DNA from 4 places in the Bradyrhizobium sp. SZCCHNS1050 genome. Region 2 is predicted to be linked to each of the others. Evidence: predicted binding sites of a transcription regulator. Region 2 holds the regulator's gene; each other region holds the start of a gene.
What was found. Region 2 encodes LexA, which represses DNA repair genes until DNA is damaged. Its sites were predicted from a motif close to TGTTCNNNNTGTGTTCNG; they were not measured.

Region 1: a site for LexA is predicted at 4,093-4,110, ahead of uvrA (excinuclease ABC subunit UvrA). Genes of this name have one in related genera too.
Region 3: a site for LexA is predicted at 2,016-2,033, ahead of QX094_RS12125 (YifB family Mg chelatase-like AAA ATPase). Genes of this name have one in related genera too.
Region 4: a site for LexA is predicted at 3,345-3,362, ahead of QX094_RS05190 (ribonuclease T2). Genes of this name have one in related genera too.

Annotation. Positions count from the first base shown of each region.
Region 1 covers NZ_JAUETR010000002.1:247,057-252,445, reverse strand. Annotated here, with positions in the region: gene QX094_RS25570 (outer membrane protein) at 1-36, shown strand, start outside; gene QX094_RS25565 (outer membrane protein) at 229-984, shown strand; gene QX094_RS25560 (outer membrane protein) at 1,249-2,034, shown strand; gene QX094_RS25555 (outer membrane protein) at 2,247-2,987, shown strand; gene QX094_RS25550 (porin family protein) at 3,281-3,925, shown strand; gene uvrA (excinuclease ABC subunit UvrA) at 4,202-5,389, shown strand, end outside.
Region 2 covers NZ_JAUETR010000002.1:131,671-137,059, reverse strand. Annotated here, with positions in the region: gene QX094_RS25000 (alpha/beta hydrolase) at 1-53, shown strand, start outside; gene glp (gephyrin-like molybdotransferase Glp) at 185-1,396, shown strand; gene lexA (transcriptional repressor LexA) at 1,602-2,300, shown strand; gene QX094_RS24985 (hypothetical protein) at 2,575-3,015, shown strand; gene QX094_RS24980 (ComEC/Rec2 family competence protein) at 3,409-5,389, opposite strand, start outside.
Region 3 covers NZ_JAUETR010000001.1:2,668,431-2,673,819, forward strand. Annotated here, with positions in the region: gene QX094_RS12115 (outer membrane lipoprotein carrier protein LolA) at 1-757, shown strand, start outside; gene QX094_RS12120 (DUF2336 domain-containing protein) at 777-1,847, opposite strand; gene QX094_RS12125 (YifB family Mg chelatase-like AAA ATPase) at 2,081-3,619, shown strand; gene QX094_RS12130 (hypothetical protein) at 3,723-4,202, shown strand; gene QX094_RS12135 (PAS domain-containing hybrid sensor histidine kinase/response regulator) at 4,339-5,389, shown strand, end outside.
Region 4 covers NZ_JAUETR010000001.1:1,103,189-1,108,577, reverse strand. Annotated here, with positions in the region: gene uvrC (excinuclease ABC subunit UvrC) at 1-14, opposite strand, end outside; gene QX094_RS05205 (porin family protein) at 258-893, shown strand; gene QX094_RS05200 (cold-shock protein) at 1,150-1,365, opposite strand; gene QX094_RS05195 (23S rRNA (adenine(2030)-N(6))-methyltransferase RlmJ) at 1,618-2,478, opposite strand; gene QX094_RS05190 (ribonuclease T2) at 2,600-3,304, opposite strand; gene QX094_RS05185 (hypothetical protein) at 3,437-3,901, opposite strand; gene QX094_RS05180 (hypothetical protein) at 4,070-4,375, shown strand; gene QX094_RS05175 (DUF3617 domain-containing protein) at 4,459-5,007, shown strand; gene QX094_RS05170 (NAD(P)H-quinone oxidoreductase) at 5,054-5,389, opposite strand, start outside.

The sequences.
Region 1 (5,389 bases), 120 kb from region 2:
TATCACTTCGGCGGCCCGATCGTGTCGCGCTACTGATTGCACGCAAAAAGCGAATATGTCGAAAGGCCGGCCTCGCGCCGGCCTTTTTTGTGTGCCAGAACCGGCACTTGCCGAGCCGTTGTGTCCTTTGGGTGACGGCTTTTTACGGCGGAAGGAGCTATCAACGTCCGGCGGGTGGGCGTTGGTGAGAGCGTGCGTGCGGGCGTCGGACGTGGTTTGGGGAATGCGATGAGAAGGCTGTTGCTGGGGGCGACAACTTCGCTGGCGCTGGGGATTGCGCCGGCCATCGCTGCCGATCTGCCCGCGCGCACCTTCACCAAAGCGCCTGCGATGATCACGACGATCTATGATTGGAGTGGCTTCTATATCGGCCTGAATGCCGGTGGCGCAGCGGCCCGCACCTGCTGGACCAACAAGGTCAGCTTTGCCGGCGTGGCCGCAACCAACGCGGAAGGCTGCCATGATGCGACCGGCGCGCTGGCGGGCGGCCAGATCGGCTATCGCTGGCAGGCTGGCGGCTGGGTGTTCGGCATCGAAGGTCAAGGCAACTGGGCCAACCTCAAGGGCAGCAACACCAGCCAGTTCGCCCCGGCCGTGACCAACCAGACCAAGATCAACGGCATCGGCGTGTTCACCGGCCAGATCGGCTATTCCTGGAACAACGTGCTCTGGTACGTGAAGGGTGGCGCCGCGGTCGCGGGTGAGAAGTACAACGGCCTCTCCACGGCCACGGGCGTGGTGCTCGACGTGTCCAGCGCCACGCGCTGGGGGGCTGCGGTCGGGACTGGTGTCGAGGTCGGCTTCGCCAAGAACTGGTCGGTCGCAGCCGAATACGAGCACCTGTTCATGGGCAACCGCACCCTCGGCTTCTCGGGTGTTCCCCTTGGAGCCGCGGGCCGGACCGATGCGGTCGGCCAGGACGTCGACATGGCGACGGTCCGCGTGAACTATCGCTGGGGCGGTCCCGTCGTTTCCAAGCACTGACCCTCGAGGGCTGACACTCGGGATCTCACGCGGCGGCGCTTGCCCGGCCTGTCGTCACTCACGCTGTGACACAGCTCCCCCCGTCGGCATTGGCAGTCGCCGTCTTTACCCGCGCTTAAGCACGATCGGCACATCCCGCCACGCGGCTCGTCCCGGTCACGAGTTTGGAAAGCAGTCTCCCTTACAACCAGCCACAGGCCACCTTCGCGTGGGCCCGGATCGGAGGGATCCGGAGCGTGGTGTATTGGGACTGGGGAGAGACGAATGCAGAAGACGACCTTGATCTTGACCGCAAGCGCCGCGGCGCTGGGACTGGCGCCGGCCTCGGCGGCCGACTTCGCGACGCGCCCTTACAGCAAGGCGCCACCGCCGGCCTATGTCACGCCGCTGCCGAGCTGGGCCGGGTTCTACCTCGGCGTCAATGGCGGCGCGGACTGGAGCCACAATTGCTGGACGCTCAACCGCGTCGGCGGCGTGGCGGTCGCGCCGACCCAGTCCGAAGGCTGCCACAATGCCTCGAGCGGCCTCATCGGCGGCCAGGTCGGCTATCGCTGGCAGGCGGCGAGCTGGGTGTTCGGCGTCGAGGCCCAGGGCAACTGGACCGACCTGAAGTCGTCCAATGCGAGCACGGCTGCGCTGGCCGCGGGCATCACCAACACCACCAAGACCGATGCGATCGGCCTGTTCACCGGCCAGGTCGGCTACGCCTGGGGCAACGTGCTCTGGTACGTGAAGGGCGGCGCCGCCGTCACCCACAACAAATACACCGGCACGGCGAATGCGGCCGCGCCCTTCCCGGTCGGCACGCTGCTGGATTCCGCCAGTGAGACCCGCTGGGGCGGCACCGTCGGCACCGGCGTCGAGTTCGGCTTCGCGCCGAACTGGTCGGTCGCCGTCGAGTACGACCACCTGTTCATGGGCTCGCGCGACATCAGCTTCCCCGCCACCGCAACCGTGCTGTCGCGCGTCGACACCATCAAGCAGGACATCGATATGGCGACCGTCCGCGTGAACTATCGATTCGGGGCGCCGATGGGCACGCGCTACTGAAAAAAGCCGCCGCTCGCACGCATTCGGAAAGGCCGGCCGTCGCGCCGGCCTTTTTCGTGTCAACAGCCCGGCAGCGTCGCGGCGTTTTTGTGCTAAATATATGATATATAACGCTTTTTCATTTCTGTGGCGGGCGCGTTACAGCCTCTCCGGGATGCCCTGTGTATGACTTGCCCATCGCTTGTCATTCCAACCTCCCGGGGGAGAATTTGATGAAGAAGTTGCTTGTGATCACGACGGCGCTCGTCGGCATCGCATCCGCCACATCCGCGTCGGCGGCCGACATGGCGGCCCGCCCGTACACCAAGGCGCCGCCGATGGTCGCGCAGATCCTGAGCTGGTCGGGCCTCTACGCCGGCATCCAGGGCGGCGGCGGCTGGGGCACCAGCAAGGAGACCTTCCTCGGCCGCTTCAATGCGCCGGGCTTCCTGGGCACCCAGAACTACAACACCAATGGCGGCTTCGTCGGCGGCGTGGTCGGCTACAACTGGCAGGTCGACAACGTCGTGTTCGGCCTCGAAGGCGACTATCACTGGGCCGACATCAACGGCCGCTCCGCCGTGGTCAATGCCGGCGTCGGCGACACCTTCTTCACCAAGCTGACCAGCTTCGGCGACATCAAGGGCCGCCTCGGCTATGCCGCCGGTCCCGCCCTGTTCTTCGTCAGCGGCGGCGCCGCGGTGGGCCAGTTGCAGCATCGCTATGACGGCGTGCCCGGCAACGTCTTCAGCCAGAACACCACCCGCTGGGGCTATACGGTCGGCGCCGGCGCCGAATACATGTTCGCGCCGAACTGGTCGGCCAAGCTCGAGTACAACTATCTCGACTTCGGCAAGAGCACGATCCAGTACAGCGCTGCGGCGCTCAACCGCTCCGAGTGGAAGGACACCGTTCACACGGTCAAGGCCGGCCTCAGCTACCACTTCGGCGGCCCGGTCATCGCAAAGTACTGATGCCTGCAAACCGACAGGTTCCGAGAAGGGCCGGCGAAAGCCGGCCTTTTTTGTTGCCCTGATGCCACCTTGCCGGCTCGCCACACCCGGAACCAAGTAACTGAGCGACATAGGCTTTCTGGAACTTGGCCGTAAAAACGCGGTTTGGGCGCGAGTGTGTCTTCAGGGTGACGGTAATCCGTACGGAACCGGGCTATAGGAACCTCGTCAACTTGAACGGGTGAGTCTGTTTCGTGCGTAAGCTTATCGGTGCGATGCGGACTTCGAGGAATAAAAATAAACTGGAGACTGGAATGAAGAAGATCCTGCTCGCGACCGTGGCCTTGGCCGCCCTGGCCGCTCCCGCTGCCGCCGCTGATCTTGCCGCACGCCCGACCTACACCAAGGCCCCGGTTGCCGCGCCGGTGCTGACCTGGACCGGCTTCTACATCGGTGCCATGGGCGGCTACGCCAACGAGAATGCTGACTTCGCGGCCATGAAGGGCGGCTTCGCCGGCGGCACCGTCGGCTACAACTGGCAGCAGGGTGCTGTCGTGTTCGGCCTCGAGGCCGACGCCGCTTGGGCCGACATCAACGCAAACGTCGGCGCGCTCGGTGTCAACGCCGAGTCCAAGATCCGCGACTGGGGCACTGTCCGCGGCCGCATCGGCTACGCCTTCGGCCCGACCCTGCTGTACGCGACCGGTGGTTACGCCTGGGCCGACAACCGCATCTCGCTGACGGCCCCCGGCTTCGCCGCTGCCGACAGCAAGATCCACTCCGGCTGGACCGTCGGCGCTGGCGTCGAGTACATGTTCGCCCCGAACTGGTCGCTGAAGGGCGAGTACCTCTACAAGAGCTTCGGTGGCGAGAGCTACACCTTCACCGGCCTCGGCACGCTCACGACCGGCACCCTCAACGTGCATTCCGGTCAGGTCGGCATCAACTACCACTTCTAAGTTTTTGCCTCCGGGCCAACGCACACAGCCTCCGCTCTGCAAGAGCGGAGGCTTTTTCTTTGTGGGATCGTGCACAAAACAGGACGGAACCGGCAGCCTCCTGCCAGTCGCTGCCATTCCCTGAGCGCATTGTTGATGATTCGCTGACGGCACTGGAAATCCAGCTCCGTTCTTCCTACGTTCCGACCATACCTTTTCCCCCTGGCGTCCGATGGCCGGCTTCCGGCGAAACGCGCCTGCAACGATGGCGCGACTCTGCGCCGTGGGACGATCGTCATGGATGAAGTGCTCAAGGCCAAGCAGCGCGCGCAAGCCAACCAGTCGAGCCTGCGGGCCATCACCATCCGCGGCGCCCGCGAGCACAATCTGAAAAACATCGACGTCGAGATCCCGCGCGACAGGCTCGTCGTGTTCACCGGCCTGTCCGGCTCCGGCAAATCCTCGCTCGCCTTCGATACGATTTATGCCGAGGGCCAGCGCCGCTACGTCGAATCGCTGTCGGCGTATGCCCGCCAGTTCCTGGAGATGATGCAGAAGCCGGACGTCGACCAGATCGACGGCCTGTCGCCGGCGATCTCGATCGAGCAGAAGACGACCTCGAAGAACCCGCGCTCGACGGTCGGCACCGTCACCGAGATCTACGACTACATGCGCCTGCTGTGGGCGCGCGTCGGCGTGCCCTACTCCCCGGCGACCGGCCTGCCGATCGAAAGCCAGACCGTCTCGCAGATGGTCGACCGCGTGCTGGCGATGCCCGAGGGCACCCGCCTCTATCTGCTGGCGCCGGTCGTGCGCGGCCGCAAGGGCGAGTACAAGAAGGAGCTCGCCGAATATCTCAAGAAGGGCTTTCAGCGCGTCAAGATCGACGGCACCTTCCATGAGCTCGCCGAGGCGCCGACGCTCGACAAGAAGTTCCCGCACGATATCGACGTCGTCGTCGACCGCATCGTCGTGCGCCCCGACATCGGCCAGCGCCTCGCGGAGAGCTTCGAGACCGCGCTGAAGCTCGCCGAAGGCCTGGCCGTCATCGAGTTCGCGGACGCTCCCGCCTCGGCCGCGCCGGCGGAGGAGAAGGAAAAAAAGAAAACCGCAAAGATCCACGATAAGAGCGGGCCCGAGCGCATCCTGTTCTCGGAGAAGTTCGCCTGCCCGGTCTCCGGCTTCACGATCCCCGAGATCGAGCCGCGGCTGTTCTCGTTCAACAACCCCTACGGCGCCTGCCCGGAATGCGGCGGCCTGGGGGTCGAGCAGCACGTCGATGCCGACCTCGTCATTCCCGACAAGGACGTCACCCTGCGCAAGGGCGCGATCGCGCCCTGGGCCAAGTCGTCGTCGCCCTATTACCTGCAGACCCTGACCGCGCTCGGCAAGTTCTACAAGTTCACGCTGGACACCAAGTGGAAGGATCTGCCGAAGAAGACGCAGAACGCGCTGCTGCACGGCTCCGGCGACGACGAGATCAAG
Region 2 (5,389 bases):
AACGTCCGCAGGAGGTCATGCGGTTGATTGCGGACTTTCTCGCGCGATCGTGAGGCAGCGGCCCGGAAACGGCCCACAGCAGACGGTCAGAACGCAGGGAGCGGCCTAGGCCCTTGGCCGCGCCGTGCGCGTTCGGTTAGAAGGCGATTCATTCGATCTGCCGTCTCCGTCCGAAGGAACTCTCATGGCCCTGATGCCGGTGTCTGATGCGTTGTCCGCCGTGCTCGCCGGCGCCGAACCGCTGGCCGAGGAGCAGGTCGGGCTGGACGAAGCGTTTCACCGCATCCTGGCGCGGGACATCGCGGCGCTGCGGACGCAGCCGCCCGAGGCGATGTCGGCAATGGACGGCTATGCCGTGCGCGCGGCGGACGCCGCCCAGGCCAAGGCGCGGCTGAAGATCATCGGCGAGGTTGCGGCAGGGCGGCCGTTCGATCGCGTGGTTGGACCCGGCGAGGCGGCGCGGATCTTCACCGGTGGCGTTGTTCCGGAGGGCGCGGACGCGGTGGTGATCCAGGAGGACACAATCGCCGAAGATGGCCACGTCGTGATCACCGAGGCCGCGATCAAGGGCCGGCATATCCGGCCGGCGGGCGTCGACTTTCACCAGGGCATGGTGCTGCTGAAGTCCGGGCGCCGGCTCAGCGACCGCGACCTGTCGCTGGCGGCCAGCATGAATCATCCGGCGCTGCCGGTGCGGCGCCGGCCGAAGGTGGCGCTGCTCGCCACCGGCGACGAGCTGGTGATGCCGGGCTCGACGCCCGGCCCGGGCCAGATCGTCTATTCCAACGGCTACGCCTTGCGGGCGCTGGTGCGCAACGAGGGCGGGACCCCGATCGATCTCGGCATCGCCGCGGATACGATGGAGGCGACGATCGCCGGCATCCGCCGGGCCCGAGAGGCCAAGGCCGACATCTTGATCACGACCGGCGGCGCCTCGGTCGGCGATCACGACCTGGTCAAGCAGGCGCTCGAAGCCGAGGGCGTCGAGATGGCGTTCTGGAAGATCGCGATGCGGCCGGGCAAGCCGATGATGCACGGACGGCTCGGCGACGTCAGGGTGATCGGACTGCCCGGCAATCCGGTGTCGTCCTATGTCTGCGCCCTCCTGTTCCTGGTGCCGCTGATTCGGCGGCTGCTCGGCCGCGACGAGGCCGTGATGCCGCGCGAGACCGCCCTGCTCGGCCGCGAGCTCGGGCCGAACGATTCGCGCGAGGACTATCTGCGGGCGCGGCTCGAAGAGCGCGCCGACGGCACGCTGGTTGCGACCCCGGTGAGCCAGCAGGATTCGTCGCTGCTTGGGAATCTCGCGCTCTCGCAGGCGGTGGTGATCCGGCCGGCGTTTGCTCCGAAGGCGCCTGCCGGCAGCCCGTGCGAGATCCTGCGCCTGCCGAACTGAGCCGCTTCCCCGGTAAAGCCCGGTCTGTTCATCATATTTTTAGGATTGCGGAACACACATCGAACATATAGTGTCCGTTCATGATTTGTTTTTAGTATGTTGCGGGCGACGCGATGACGGTCCGACTCCAGGGCGCTCTCAGCCGGTTTGTGCGCGAGGCGCAGCTCCTGGACTCGGACGACAACAAACCGGGGACCAGGTCGAGATGCTGACGCGCAAACAGTACGAACTTCTGCGGTTCATCAACGAGCGGCTCAAGGAAGCCGGCGTGCCGCCGTCCTTCGACGAGATGAAGGATGCGCTCGATCTGCGCTCGAAGTCCGGCATTCATCGCCTGATCACGGCGCTCGAGGAGCGCGGCTTCATCCGCCGGCTGCCCAATCGCGCCCGCGCGATCGAGGTGATCAAGCTGCCCGAGCTGTCACAGGCCGCCAACAACCGCCGCGGCTTCACCCCATCGGTGATCGAGGGCAATCTCGGCAAGGTGCGCACCAGCACTCCCGCGCTGGACGATGGCGAGCGCCCCGTCGCAGTGCCGGTGATGGGCCGCATCGCCGCCGGTACCCCGATCGAGGCGCTGCAGACCCGCAGCCACACCATCAGCGTGCCTGCCGACATGCTCGGTAACGGCGATCACTACGCGCTCGAGGTACGCGGCGACTCCATGGTCGATGCCGGCATCCTCGACGGCGACATGGCGCTGATCCAGCGCAACGAGACCGCCGACACCGGCGACATCGTGGTGGCGCTGATCGACGATGAGGAAGCGACGCTGAAGCGCTTCCGCCGCCGCGGCGCATCGATCGCGCTGGAGCCGGCCAACACCGCCTACGAGGTACGCATCCTGCCGCCGAACCGGGTGAAGATCCAAGGCAAGCTGGTCGGGCTGTACCGCAAGTACTGATCGCGAATGGGATCGGTCGATGGGCGGCGGGCGCACGCGCTTTCGCCGCCGATCGGAGGCTGCCCAGCAAAATACGTCACGCGCGAATGCACCTCATGATGTGCAGCGCGGCATGCTCAAACGCTTGTGATCGGCCGCGGGCACACGCGATGCAGATCAGCGCAGAATTGCCGCGAAGCGCGCGCTAACATCACCATCGATGTCCACTCTGATAGAGGCCTGCGCCTGTCCGGGGGGAGCGTGGGTCGGCTATCTCTCAACGAGGAGCGATCCGATGTGTGACTACAGCCTCCATGCGGTTGCGTCCCGTCCCGCCAAGGTCGGCGAGACGTTGATCTCGATGACCTTCCGTGGCACCGCCACCCGCGGCTTCGCGCTGGAGAGCGAGCCGACCGTCGCAGTCTGCATGCTGCCCGGCACCGAGTTGGCCTTCGCCGAGGACGTCCGCTACGACAGCCGCTGGCTCTGGACCCGGACGATCCGCGAGCGCGTCGCAAAGTTCAACAGCATCGAGACTCACATTCCCGATCGCCATCACGACGCGATCGAATTCGCCGATGGCCGCCACGTGCTGGTGACCCAGCTCTGCGAGGGCCAGCGCGTCACCGTGCTGCAATTGCCGGTCAGCAAGCAGCCGGCGGAGCGACGCCCGGACATCGCCGAGGACGTGCCGCCTTCGCAGGCCACACCGATTCGCCGCATCAGCATCACCTGAGGGGTCTCCGCATCGGCATTTCTCTCGGTCGTGAGCGAGCTTTCGACCGTGGGAGATTTGGGTTCTGCAAGCGCAAAGTCCTCTCGGGCGAACCTCACGCCCCGGCATCGCATCGGATAGGAACGACATCCCTCGGCCGGCATGATGTGCCGGGGGAGCCTGCCGCCGTGGTCAACAAGATCGATTGGAACAAGGCCGCCGGGATCACCGAGCCCGGCTGCAATATGCTTGTGTTCGGATGGCTGACAGTCACGGCTGACGACATCGCCATCTGGCAACGCTATCCGCGCGCTGCGTTCACGCTGGCCGAAAGCCCCTCGCTGTTCGATGGACTTGGCAACATGGACCTGGCGACACCGAGTATCATCTCGGCACGTTCGAGCTGCCCGGCACTCAGTCTTCTTCGCCCTGCTCCGTCTCCGGCGGCGTCGCGTCCTGAGGCCGCACGGCCGGCGCGCGCGGCGTCAGCGTCGTGTCGAACTCGCCGGCCTCGGCGGGCGCCGGCCACCATGGGCGGTCAGTGCCGCCGGCGCGCGCCGGCGTGACGGCGAAGCTCCTGCCCTGCCGCACCAGCATCAAGGCGCCCTGCTGCCGCAACCGCTCGCGATCGATGACGGCCGCCGCGCAGGATGACGGCGCGGCGCGCGCGGTGACGATGAGCGCGGCACGGGCGCAATCATCGGCGAGCGCCTCGGCGCGCAGGGTCAGGGCGGCGAATCGGCCGTCGGCCATTGCGACCACGCAGCCCGCCTCGTCGCAGGAGACGCCATCGGTGAGCGATGAATCCGCCGGCAGCCGGGCATCGGCGTCGGCCGCGAGCCACTCCTTGGTGGCGAACACGTCCTTGCCGATGCGCATCGCATGCAGACGCCCGTCACGGCCGCGCACCGCCACCGCGCGCCCATCGCCGGCGATCAGCGCGTCGGGCAGCGGCGTCGCGGCGGCCCACGCGGTGGCCACCACGAGCCCCACGGCGCCCGACCAGCGCAGCGGTGTGCGCAGCAGGCCGATCAGGATGACACCGAGGCTGGCCAGGATCAGTGGACCGATGCCGAAGGCCGGGATGCGCCCGACCGCGCCGGGCAGCGCCGCCACCCAGCGCGTCACCGCGATCATCCAGTCGATGCCGAGGCCCATCAGCGTCCACCAGGGACCGTCGAGCCCGAACGGCGCCGCCACGAGGCCCATCAGGCCGGCCGGCATCACCAGCGCCGAGACGACCGGCATCGCTGCGAGATTGGCGAGCACGCCATACGGCGTGACGCGATGGAAATGGAAGGCGGCATAGGGCGTGGTCGCGAGCCCCGCGATCAGCGAGGCCAGCAACAGCATCGCAAGCTCGCGGCCGCCCCACAGCGCAATGCGCTGGGTGGTCGAGCTGTCCGGCGTCGCGAACAGTCTGGGCAGGCCGAACTGCACCAGCGCGACCAGGCCGAGCGTTGCCGCGAACGACATCTGGAAGCTCGGATGCACGAGCGCTTCCGGGGCCGCCACCAGTACGATCATCGCTGCGACCGCGAGCGTGCGGAAGGTGACGGCGCGGCGGTCGACCATGACCGCGATCAGCACGACCGCCGTCATGAAGAACGACCTTTGGGTCGCGACCTCCGCGCCTGAGAGCAACAGATAGAACGCCGCCGCGACCAGCGCCGCGGCCGCCGCCCATTTCTTGATCGGATGGCTGATGGTGAGGCCGGGGATCAGCGCCAGCAGCGCGCGCACGGCGAAGAATACGACGCCGGCGACGACCGCCATGTGATAGCCGGAGATCGACAGCACATGGCCGAGACCGGAGACGAACATCGCGTCGTTGACATCGGGCGTGATGGCGTCGCGCCGGCCGGTCAGCAGCGCGGTGGCGATGGCGCGCTCGTCGCCCGACAGGCGGCCGCGGATGCGTGCGTCGATCGCATCGCGCAGACCCTGCATGGCCGCCGCATAGCCCAGGCCGAAGCCGGCGGCCTGCGGCGGCGTCGCCGTCGTGATCGCGCCCATCACGAAGCCGGAGGCGCCGATGCCCTGGAAGAACATGTCGCGCGCGAAGTCGTAGGATCCCGGCCGCACCGGGGCCATCGGCGGCAGCAGCCGCGCCTTGAGCTGCACGAAGCTGCCGACCTCGGGCGCCGCGCCCTTGCGCACCGCGAGCCTGACACGCGCGATGGTGACGGCGTTGCGCGGGCTCTCCATCGACGTCACCCGCAGCACGATGCGGTCGCTGCGCTCGCGGATGTCGCGCGCCTCGACGAAGCCGGACAGCGCCACCGAATACAACGGCCGCGCCAGCACCGGATGCGCGACGCGCGCGGTCTTGACGGTCGCCGCGGCGAAGCCGCACGCCGCCGCCGCGATCATCACGGCAACCGGAAACAGCCGA
Region 3 (5,389 bases), on a different contig from region 2:
GATATGCTCTGTCGCCGGTGCGTCCGGTCACGCCGCCGCGCAGGGCACGCCGGCTCCGAAATCAGGCCCGAAGAGCGGCTCCCAGCTCAGCGCCTCCGACCAGCAGCGGGCCGGCCAGAGCCCCTCGACCACCCAGACGGCCCCGCCCAACCCGGTCATTCCCGATCCCCGGCGCAACGTGCCGGCCAGCATCTTCACCTCGTTCGACGCCAACCAGAAGGCGCAGGCGGCCAAGGTCAGCGCCTATCTGTCGTCGCTGCAGACCCTGGTCGGGAACTTCGTCCAGGTCGGCCCGGACGGCAGCAAGACCAAGGGCGATTTCTACATCCAGAAGCCCGGCAAGGTCCGCTTCGAATACGAGCCGCCGACGCCGATCGACATCATCGCCGACGGCTCTTCCTTGGTGGTGCGCGACCGCAAGCTCGCGACCCAGGACGTCTATCCGCTGTCGCAGACGCCGCTGCGTTATCTGCTGTCCGACCGCATCGACCTGTTGAAGGACACCAACGTGATCGCGGTCGCCGCCGACGACCTCTACGTCACGATCACGATCGAGGAGAAGCAGGCCCTGATCGGGACCAGCCGGCTGATGCTGATGCTCGGCGCCAAGGACGGCCAGCTCAAGCAGTGGACCGTGACCGATCCGCAGGGCTACGACACCACGATTGCCGTCTACAATCTGGATACGACCAAGAAGCTCGATCCGGCGATGTTCAAGATCGACTTCACGGCCTATCCGAGCACGCCGCCGGGCTGACGCCGCTTCTCGCGCTCGCTCAGCGCGATTCGAGCCCGCGCACCTTCCATTGCGCTTCTGACAGTGCGAGCTTCTCGAAGCGCTTGCGCGCCTCCTCGAGGTCATCGGCCGGAAGCGCGTCGCAGCCGGGCCGGTCGCGCAGGATCATCGACGTCGTCGCCCAGCTGAGCCGCGCGGCCTTGCAGGCCAGCAGCAGGTCCGTGATGCGGTCCTCCTCCAGCAGCGATTCGATCGTCTCGATGGTGACGACGCAGAGCAGCGCCAGCGCTGCGATCACGGCAGGGAAATCGCCGGTGGCGCAGAAGCGGTTGACGGCGGAGTCGCCGAGCTTGCCGGTCCGGCTGAGGGCGGCAACCTCGGCCTTGACCTGCTGATAATCCCAGATCGCGCGCATTGCCGCGCCGGGCGAGCGGGTCGGCGTCGCCTGCAGGGTGGCGCGGGTCGCCGGCGGCGCGGCCTTGATGAAGCGGGCGCGGGCGCCCTCGCTGGCCGCGGCGACGAAGGCCCGCGACAGCTTGGCCGGCAGGTCGGTGCGCAGCGCCAGCTTCTCGGCGAGATCCTCGTCGCGCTCGGCGATCTTGAACAGGCTGCGATAGCCGTCCTCGGACAGCCGGGCGGAAAGATTCTGCGCCAGCGCCATGCGCACCGCCGGAAAGCCGCGCGCGATCAGCTGCGTCGTGAGGCTGTCGCCGATGCCCCTGCGGCTGGCGATCGCGACGAGATGCGCCGGGCTGCCGGTGCGGATGAACTCGGCGAGATCGCGCTCGGTCAGCACCGCCGCCTTGGCCAGCATCGGCCCGGCGACGCGCAATTCGGGGTGAACGGCGAGCATCCGCGCCGTCGCGTAAGGCGCGCGCTCGACGCCGGCGAGCGCCATGCTCAGCTCGGCGAGCAACTCGGTCGCGACCTGCGGCATCAGCCGGGCGAACATCTGATCGTAGAGATCGAGCTGCTCGGCGGACGCCGGCCGCGGACCGGCCAGGAACAGGCTGGTGGTCCGGCGCAGCATGTCGGTGGCGAGCTCGGACACCGTCCGCGCATCACCGGCGGGCGTCTTGGCGGTCGGAGCTGCCGCAGGCGCTGGAGGCATCGCACGTCCCTCGTTGGGCGCCTCCCTCGGCTGTGACGGAGGCGCGGGTCGATCATCAATTGAGGAAGAATGCGAAGGCCGGACTAAAGGGGCGTTAAGCGCAGCGGGCGGAGCTGAAACCCCACGCGGCTGTCGTTAATGGATTGCGGCAGAGCGCGGCAACAACGATGTTCCCGTATTGTTCTTGCGAACGATGCCGGCTTCCGCTAGCCTCCTTGTCCGGGAGGGGCATCATGGTCCAGCGCGTTTCCACCGTCGCCTTCGAGGGGATCGAGGCCCGCGCGGTCGACGTGCAGGTCCAGGTCGCGCCGGGGCTGCCGGCGTTTGCGATCGTCGGATTGCCGGACAAGGCCGTGTCCGAGGCGCGCGAGCGGGTCCGTTCGGCGCTGATCGCTTCGGGCCTGGCGCTGCCGGCGCGGCGCATCACCGTCAACCTGGCGCCAGCCGACGTGCCCAAGGAAGGCAGCCATTACGATCTGCCGATCGCGCTCGGCCTGATGGCCGCGATCGGGGCCATTCCGCCGGATGCGCTCGGCGGCTTCACGGTGCTCGGCGAGCTCGGACTCGACGGCTCGATCGCGCCGGTTGCTGGCGTGCTGCCGGCGGCGATCGGCGCCAATGCGCGCGAGGAAGGATTGATCTGCCCGGCCGCCTGCGGCGCCGAGGCGGCGTGGGCGAGCCCGGACCTGCAGATCATCGCGGCGAGCTCGCTGATCCAGATCGCCAACCATTTCAAGGGCACGCAGGTGCTGTCGCGGCCGCAGCCGAAGATCCAGGAGGCACCCGCCAGTCTGCTCGATCTGCGCGACATCAAGGGCCAGGAGAGCGGCAAGCGCGCGCTCGAGATCGCGGCCGCCGGCGGGCATCATCTGCTGATGATCGGCTCGCCCGGCGCCGGCAAGTCGATGCTGGCGGCGCGGCTGCCCTCGATCCTGCCGCCGCTGTCGCCGGCGGAGCTCTTGGAAGTCTCGATGATCGCCTCGGTCGCCGGCGAGATCGAGGGCGGCGCGCTGACGTCGCGACGGCCGTTCCGCAGCCCGCATCATTCCGCGAGCATGGCGGCGCTGACCGGCGGCGGCCTGCGCGCCCGCCCCGGCGAGATCTCGCTGGCGCATCAGGGCGTGCTGTTCCTCGACGAGCTGCCGGAGTTCGATCCGCGCGTGCTGGATTCGCTGCGCCAGCCGCTGGAGAATGGCGAGGTCTCGATCTCGCGCGCCAACCACCGCGTCACCTACCCTGCCCGCTTCATGCTGGTCGCGGCGATGAATCCGTGCCGCTGCGGCAACGCCTTCGAGCCCGGCTACGCCTGCAAGCGCGGCCGCATCGACCGCTGCACCGCCGACTACCAGATGCGCATCTCCGGCCCGCTGATGGACCGCATCGACCTGCGCATCGAGGTCCCCGCCGTCACCGCCGCCGACCTCATCCTGCCGCCCGCCAAGGAAGGCTCGGCCGAGGTCGCCGCCCGCGTCGCCGCTGCACGCGACCTGCAGCGCGAGCGCTATGCCAAGGCCGGCCTGCCACACATCCGGACCAACGCCGAGGCCCCCGCCGCCGTGCTCGACGAGGTCGCCAGGCTGGATGCGCCCGGCCAGAAGCTGCTGCGCGAAGCCGCCGAGACGATGCGGCTGTCCGCCCGCGGCTATCACCGCGTGCTGCGCGTGGCGCGGACGCTCGCCGATCTCGACCACACTGATGCGATCGGCCGGCTGCATCTGGCCGAGGCGCTGTCGTATCGCGCGCTGGCGGAGGACAATCGCCACGCGGCGTAAGGGCGCCCCCTCCCCCTCAACACTCTGGTAACGACTTCTCTTTACGCTCCGACAACCATAAGGCCCGCGTTCCGTCATTAGGCCTGCCCCGTCGGTGCGTATCATGTTGCGTTTCAAGGTCCTTGTCTCGGCCGTGCCGCTGATCGCGGCCGCAGTCATCGCCAGACTCGAATTGGCGCCCTCCCCGCAGCCCTGCATTGCCGTCGGCGCCGACAGCATCTCGCGCGGCTCGGCGCCGTTTACCGCCGATCTCCATGTCGACTTCACCGATGACCCGGCGCTCGCCACTATCAGCGTGGCGCTGGCCGACAGTCCGGAGACGGCCGATTTCGTCGTGGTCGACGATGTGCTCGCCAAGGAGGATCGTGGCTGCGGCATGACTGCCGCGACCGCGGTCGTCGCGATCGCCGCCGATCCGCATCCTGACGTGCCCCGAATCCATCTCGCCAAGGACAGCGCAGCAGATGCTCACGCCGACGATCGCATCCACGTCCGCTCCAGCCACGCCACGGCGCGAGACGCCGCCGCGCTCATCGTCTCGGCCCGCGGCCATGACTCACCGCCCGCCGATCCGGTTCTGTGAGTCGGGCTAACGCCCGGTTCACCATCTCAGCACGGCTTCATCGCGCGTGCAGACCTTTCAAAGTCTCAGCAATACCGACGCCGCATGGTGCGGGCCGGCCATGACATTGGGATCGAAATCGTCGGGGGTGATCGAGATGGGACCGATTTTTCACGTCAGGCTGCGCCTGCGCCGGTTCATGCGCCGTCACCGCACCATCTTCGCCATCCTGCGCTCGCTGATGATCTTCTCCGCCGGCTTCGGCGGCGCGTACGGCTTCATCAAGGCCAGCATCTCCGACAACTCCGGCTATAACCCGCACACGTTCGCGATCGGCGCCAGCTTCCTGTTCGCGCTCGCCTGCGTCGGCCTGGCCACGCTCAGCATGCGGCTGCGCTTCGTCGCCAGGAAGATGCACAAGATTGCGCTCCACAACGAGGTGCTGGCCGACCGGAACTGGGAGCTGCAGGAAGCCGAGCAGCGCGCCCGCAATCTGTTCGAGCAGCAGGGCGACCTCATCGTCATGCGCGCGCGCGACGGCAGCATCATCTTCGTCAACGACGCCTATTGCCGGATGGCGGGGATAGATCGCGACAACCTGCTCGGCAGCGCGTTCACCTTTGAGCTGATCGAGCAGGGCGACAGCGCGCTGGAGCCGAACGGCACGCGCGTCCACGACCAGCGTATCGAGAGCGCGATCGGGCCGCGCTGGATCGCGTGGCGCGAGGCGCTGGTGCGTTCCGACGCCGGCCAGCCCGCCGTGCTGCAATGTGTCGGCCGCGACGTCACCGACCGCACCGAGACCGAGCGGGCGCTGGCGGAGGCGCGCGACCAGGCCAATGCCGCGAACCGCGCCAAGTCGCGGTTCCTGGCGATGGCGAGCCATGAGATCCGCACGCCGCTGAACGGCATCCTCGGCATGAGCGGGCTGCTGCTCGAGACGCAACTGACGCCGGAACAGACGACCTACGCCAAGGCGGTCCGCACCTCGGGTGAGGCCTTGATGTCGCTGATCGACGAGCTGCTCGACTATTCCAAGATCGAGGCCGGCAAGCTGGCGCTCGAGGCGCAGCCGTTCTCGCTGGCGGCGCTGATCGAGGAGATCACCGAGCTGCTGGCGCCACGGGCGCAGGCCAAGCAACTGGAGATCGCGGCCTATCTCGACGAGCGGCTGCCGACCTGGGTGACGGGCGACGCCGCGCGGCTGC
Region 4 (5,389 bases), on a different contig from region 2:
CTGTGGGTGGTCATGTCCGCAAACTAAGCGCTGCCGCGCCGTCTCGCCAGCTTGCGATGGCGCCATGCACAGGGCAGGGCGGTAACGCTTCGTTAAGCACGTTAATGGCCGGGTAACCCGGCTTAACAACGGCTTAACCTAAAACTCTCGATAAATGCTCACGAAAGAAGCGAGAGTTCCGTAACCACGCCGGCCCGCGCACCACAGTCGCGCGGCGCAGGCTCCGGCGGGTGACGGCGAGTGGCGTGGAGTGAGCGATGAACAGGTTCTTGGTCGGTGCTGCCGCCGCGGCGGGCTTGGGCGCGGCGGCTCTCGGATCGGTCTCGGCCCAGGCGGCGGATCTCGGCTACGGGCGCGGCGCGCCCTATACCGTGAACCAGCCCCTCAACGCCTACAGCTGGGCCGGGCCCTACCTCGGCGGCACGCTGGGCTATGAATGGGGCACCGTCGGCAACAACCCGACCAAGCCGTCCGGTCTCACCGGCGGCCTGACCGCGGGTTACAATTGGCAGAACGGCCCGTGGGTGTTCGGCGCCGAGGGCGACATCAACCTGACCGGCGCCAATGACACCTTCGCCCCGTGGAAGTTCTCGAACCCGTGGTTCGGCACATTGCGCGGCCGCGCCGGCTACGCCTTCAACAACATCCTGTTCTACGGCACCGGCGGCCTCGCCTTTGGCGGCCTGCGCGCCGAGACCTTCGGTCTTTCGGAATCGCACACCACGGTGGGCTGGACGCTCGGTGCCGGCACCGAGTTCGGTCTGGCACAGAACTGGACCGCCAAGATCGAGTATCTCTACGTCGATCTCGACAGCAGCAATTTCGTGATCACGGGGGCGAAGAACGACTATCGGTTTGGAATTGTGCGCGCAGGCATCAACTTCCACTTCTGATGGCAACGAGGGAATAGGAAGAAGAAACGTCCAACGACAACCTCCCGGCCGCTCGCGCGGCCGGGATTTTTTTGTCGGAGCGCTCTGTGCAATCTGGCAGGCGTGCATCATTGCGCGCGGCCTGCACGTACGAGCCGGCAATGCTGTGCACGCGAGCAGGCGCTGCCGACAGCTTCCAAACCAGCGAAGAGGTGGCGTCGAGGCGCGCCCGGCTGCAATCATGCCGGCGCGTGCACCACCGCCAGGCGGGCTCGCCCTAAGACGACAGCACCAGGTTCACCGCTTTCGGGCCCTTGCCCTTCTTGTCCGGCTCGACCTCGAAGCTGATCCGCTGTCCTTCGGTCAGGTCCTTCAGGCCCGCGCGCTCCACCGCCGTGATGTGCACGAACACGTCGCGTCCACCGTCGTCCGGCTTGATGAAGCCGTAGCCGCGTTCGCCGTTGAAGAACTTGACCGTCCCAGTCATGGCCATCGGGAAACTCCTCCCCCGCAATGCTTCCTCCACTGCGCGCCCTGCGCAGCGTCCGACCGGACATCACTTTGATCGGAAAGCGTTGGCCACCTTAACGCCCAGCGCTCGCCGCGCCGGATCGCCGGATCTTGTTAGGCCTTGATCACCCCGCCGCAACCATTCGCGGAAGCGGAACGTAAAGCCAGTCTTACAATCGGACACAATAATACGGTTCCGCGCCGATTGACTACGGCTTTTCGACCAGTCGCCGTTTCAAGCTTTGGGGAATTCGAGTCGGAAGCGCGCCGCGCCGCCCTGGCCGAGGGGCTTCTGCAGTTCCTGCAGGATGAGCTTCAGCTCGTCATGTAATGTCCAGGGCGGGTTGACGATCAGCAGCCCGGTCGAGGTGAGCGCCTCGCCTTCGATCTGCGGCGCAACACTGAACTCGATCCGCAGAACCTTGCCCGGCGGCTTGGCCGCGGCTGCGAGCGCCGCGACACGATCGCTCAGCTCTTCCGTCGCACGCCGGCTCTTGGCGGGATACCACAGCACGTAGATACCGGTGGTCCACTTCGCGAAGGCCGCGGCGAAGCGATCGGCGAGCCGCTCGAACTCATCCTTCGCCTCGAACGCCGGATCGATCAGCACCACGCCCCGGCGCTCGTTCGGCGGCACGAAGGCGGGCAGGGCGACCCAGCCGTCGAGATCGACGACACGGGCCTGGGTGTCGCGGCGCAACTGATCGATCAACTGCTTGCGGGGGATCGGCGCGAGCTCGCACAGGGTCATGCGGTCCTGCGGCCGCAGCAGCGCGCGCGCGATCAGCGGCGAGCCGGGATAGGCGACCAGTTCGGCCTTGGGATTGAACGATCGGACGATATCCAGATAGGGCTGGACCAGCGCATAGGCCTGATCCGACAGCCGCGCCTGCAGCACGCGGGCGATGCCGGTGAGGTACTCGCCGCTGCGCGTCGCCTCGTCGCCGGTGAGGTCATACAGGCCGGCGCCGGCATGGGTGTCGATCACCCGGAACGCGGCGGGCTTCTCCTGGAGGTAGACCAGGATGCGCGTCAGCACGATGTGCTTGATGACGTCGGCGAAGCCGCCGGCGTGGAAGGCATGTCGGTAGTTCATGCCATCCGGTTACGCCGTTCCGCGTCAAAAGGGTACCCCGTCGATGCGCCGGACGCCCTCCGGAGAGCCGCGGATGAGCGCCGCCGCAGGCCGACGCGCTGCGTCGCCCGATTCGCAGCCGCTAGCCGCCGCGGACCGGCGGCATGTTGACCTCGTCGCGCCGGCAGGCCTGCCGGTCGATCTCGTCGCAGTTGCGAAACTCCAGATCCTTCGACAGACAGATCCGGACCTCGCTCAGCCTGGTGCGGTTACAGGTGACGGCAATGCCCGATGTCGTGAGCTTGGGGTTGGCCTTGATGAAGGCCTCCTCGATCGCCGCCGGCGCCACCGTCTTGGCCTCCGCGAGATCGAGGAATTCCGGGGGGATCTTGATGGCGGCGCGGGCCTTGCGGATGGCTTCGAAATAGGCCTTCGCCGACACGCCGGCGCAGGTGCCGTGCTTGTCCCACTCGTTGTAGATCAGGCCCGGCGCCGGCATCAGGTCGAGCATCGAGGTCATGATGTTGCGGGGCAGGCGCGGCGCCGGCTGCTCGCAATATTCGGGGTAGCCGTTCTCGTATTGCGGCCACAGCCCGTGCACGACGAACGAGTACGGTCGGCCGCTGCATTGCTGGGACCGGCTGCCGCGACCGCCGCGCTCCTCGGCTTCGGCGCAGTACGAGGGCGACCACGACAACGAGAGAACATAGAAGTCGAACGCGCCCGGCGCATTCTGGCGGCGGTCCTGCGCCTCGGCGGCGCCAGCCGTGAGCACACCGAGCAAGAGGGCAAAGCAGGCGATCGTTCTGGACAACAGGACGGCAGGTCGGCACAGGCAATCGAACATGGCGTACTCCCCGGAAAATGCCAGGAGCCTACCAGCACACGGGAACATTTCAAGAACAAAAATGGCTGCCCCAAGGCAGCCATTCGTCAGCCGGCCGCCCGCGCGAGCGGCCGATACGCCGGGAAAGGCAAATCAGGGCTTGGCGGCGCGGCAGGCCGGATTGAAGGCCCAGTTGCGATCGAGGCCGACGACGCAGAACTCGACGCCCTGGTCATAGCCGGCGAAGCCGCCATCCTCGATGATCGAGAAGTTGACGGTGCGCGCCTTGCCGTCGCTGATCATCACGCTGCCGGTGCAGAAGCGACGCGGAATGTTGTCGGACTGCCAGGGCCGGAAGGCGATCTCATGGACATTGGCGACGCCGGTGATCGTCAGCGAGGAATTCCAGAAGGTGCTCTCCTTGTCCTGGAATCGCGAGACGATGGTCGGAATGGCCGCCTCGCAAGGCGCGACCCGGCCTTCATATTTCGGACCGGACAACCAGAAGTTCATCTCGAGCGGGTTGGCGGCCTGAGCCGGGGCGGTGGCGACGATGGCGGCAAGCAGCGCGCCACAGGCGGCGCCGAACATCTTGAAAGGTGAGCTGAAGTCGCGCATGGGCCGTCCGCAAGGCTGATCCGGGAGCGTGGACCGTGCCGCGGCGGCCACAGGAGGTCAAGTGCAACGCGGCAACACTCCACGATTAGTCCTGTTAACGCGAGGCCGGTGTTCTTTTCTTGACCGGACAGGACCTTTAGAATGGCGGGCCAGATCGAGGAGAATGCAATGCGGACGCTGATGGCCGGATTCGTGAAGACTGCAGGCCTCGTGGCCGCTGGGATGGTGCTGGTTGCGGCATCCGCCCAGGCCGACGTGGTGCCGCCCTTCAAGGGCAACGACACCGGCGGCATCATCGCCTTCCAGCTGGCCCAGACCACGGATGCGCGCCAGCTCGCGGTCGATCATTGCGCCTCCTACGGCAAGGTCGCGAAGTTCCGCGCCGTCGATGCGCGCTACGGTGGCTACGTTTCGTTCGCCTGCCGCTGGGTACCCTATGGCTCGGCGCAGCGGCCGCTGCGGACGCTGTACTGACCTTCCATCAACTGCCGTTCTCCCAATTGCCACTTTTCTGCGGCATTCGCTCCGGCATCGATCAACGAGCCGGAACGGGGCATATGACCTGCACACGCATCGCAATTGGGCTGTTGGCCTGCTGCCTCCTGGGCGTGACCGCGAGCCATGAGGCACGGGCCGTCGACCTGCCGGTGCGCAAGGCCGGCCTGTGGGAGCTGAAGATGATCAGATCCGGCGGTCAGCTGCCGGAGGCGACGATGCAGCACTGCACCGACGCGGCCACCGACAAGGAGATGAACAACTTCGCCTCGCCGATGGCGCAGCAGGTCTGCTCCAAGCAGGACATCCAGAAGACCGCGACCGGCTACGTCTCCGATTCGGTCTGCAATTTCGGCGGCATCAATACGACGTCGCATGCCGACATCACCGGCGACTTCAACTCGGCCTATACGGTGAAGACGATGTCGCGCGTCACGGGCGGCGCCGCCGGCACCGGGGTGAAGGACACCGCGATGACGATCGAGGCCAAATGGCTCGGCGCCTGCAAGCCCGACCAGAAGCCCGGGGACATCGTGATGCCCGGCGGCATGAAGATGAACGTCAAGGACATGGCCAAGCTGAAGGCCCTGATCCCGGGCGTGAAGCAGTAGGCGGGCGCTCGTTGCGTGTGGCGGGTGCAGAGACGTGGGTTGGCGTTCATCCGCGGACGCGAAGCACGATCTTCCCGATGTGTCGGCTCGTCTCCATGCGTTCGTGCGCATCGGCTGCCTCGGACAGGCGATAGGTGCTGTCGATGTGCGGCCGAATGGCCGTTCCGAGCAGGGGCGAGATGCGCTGCCGCAGCTTGCTTGCGAGGCGGCGTTTGATATCGAGTGACGTCGACCGCAGGAATGCGCCGGTGATGCTGGCCCGGCGCGCCATCAGGCTGCGCAGCGGCACCGCCAGCTCCTTGCCATGTCCGGCCGAGAGCAGGGCGATCCGTCCGCCCGTCGCGAGCGCCGCAAGGTCCTGCGCGATGTGAGCGCCGGCGGA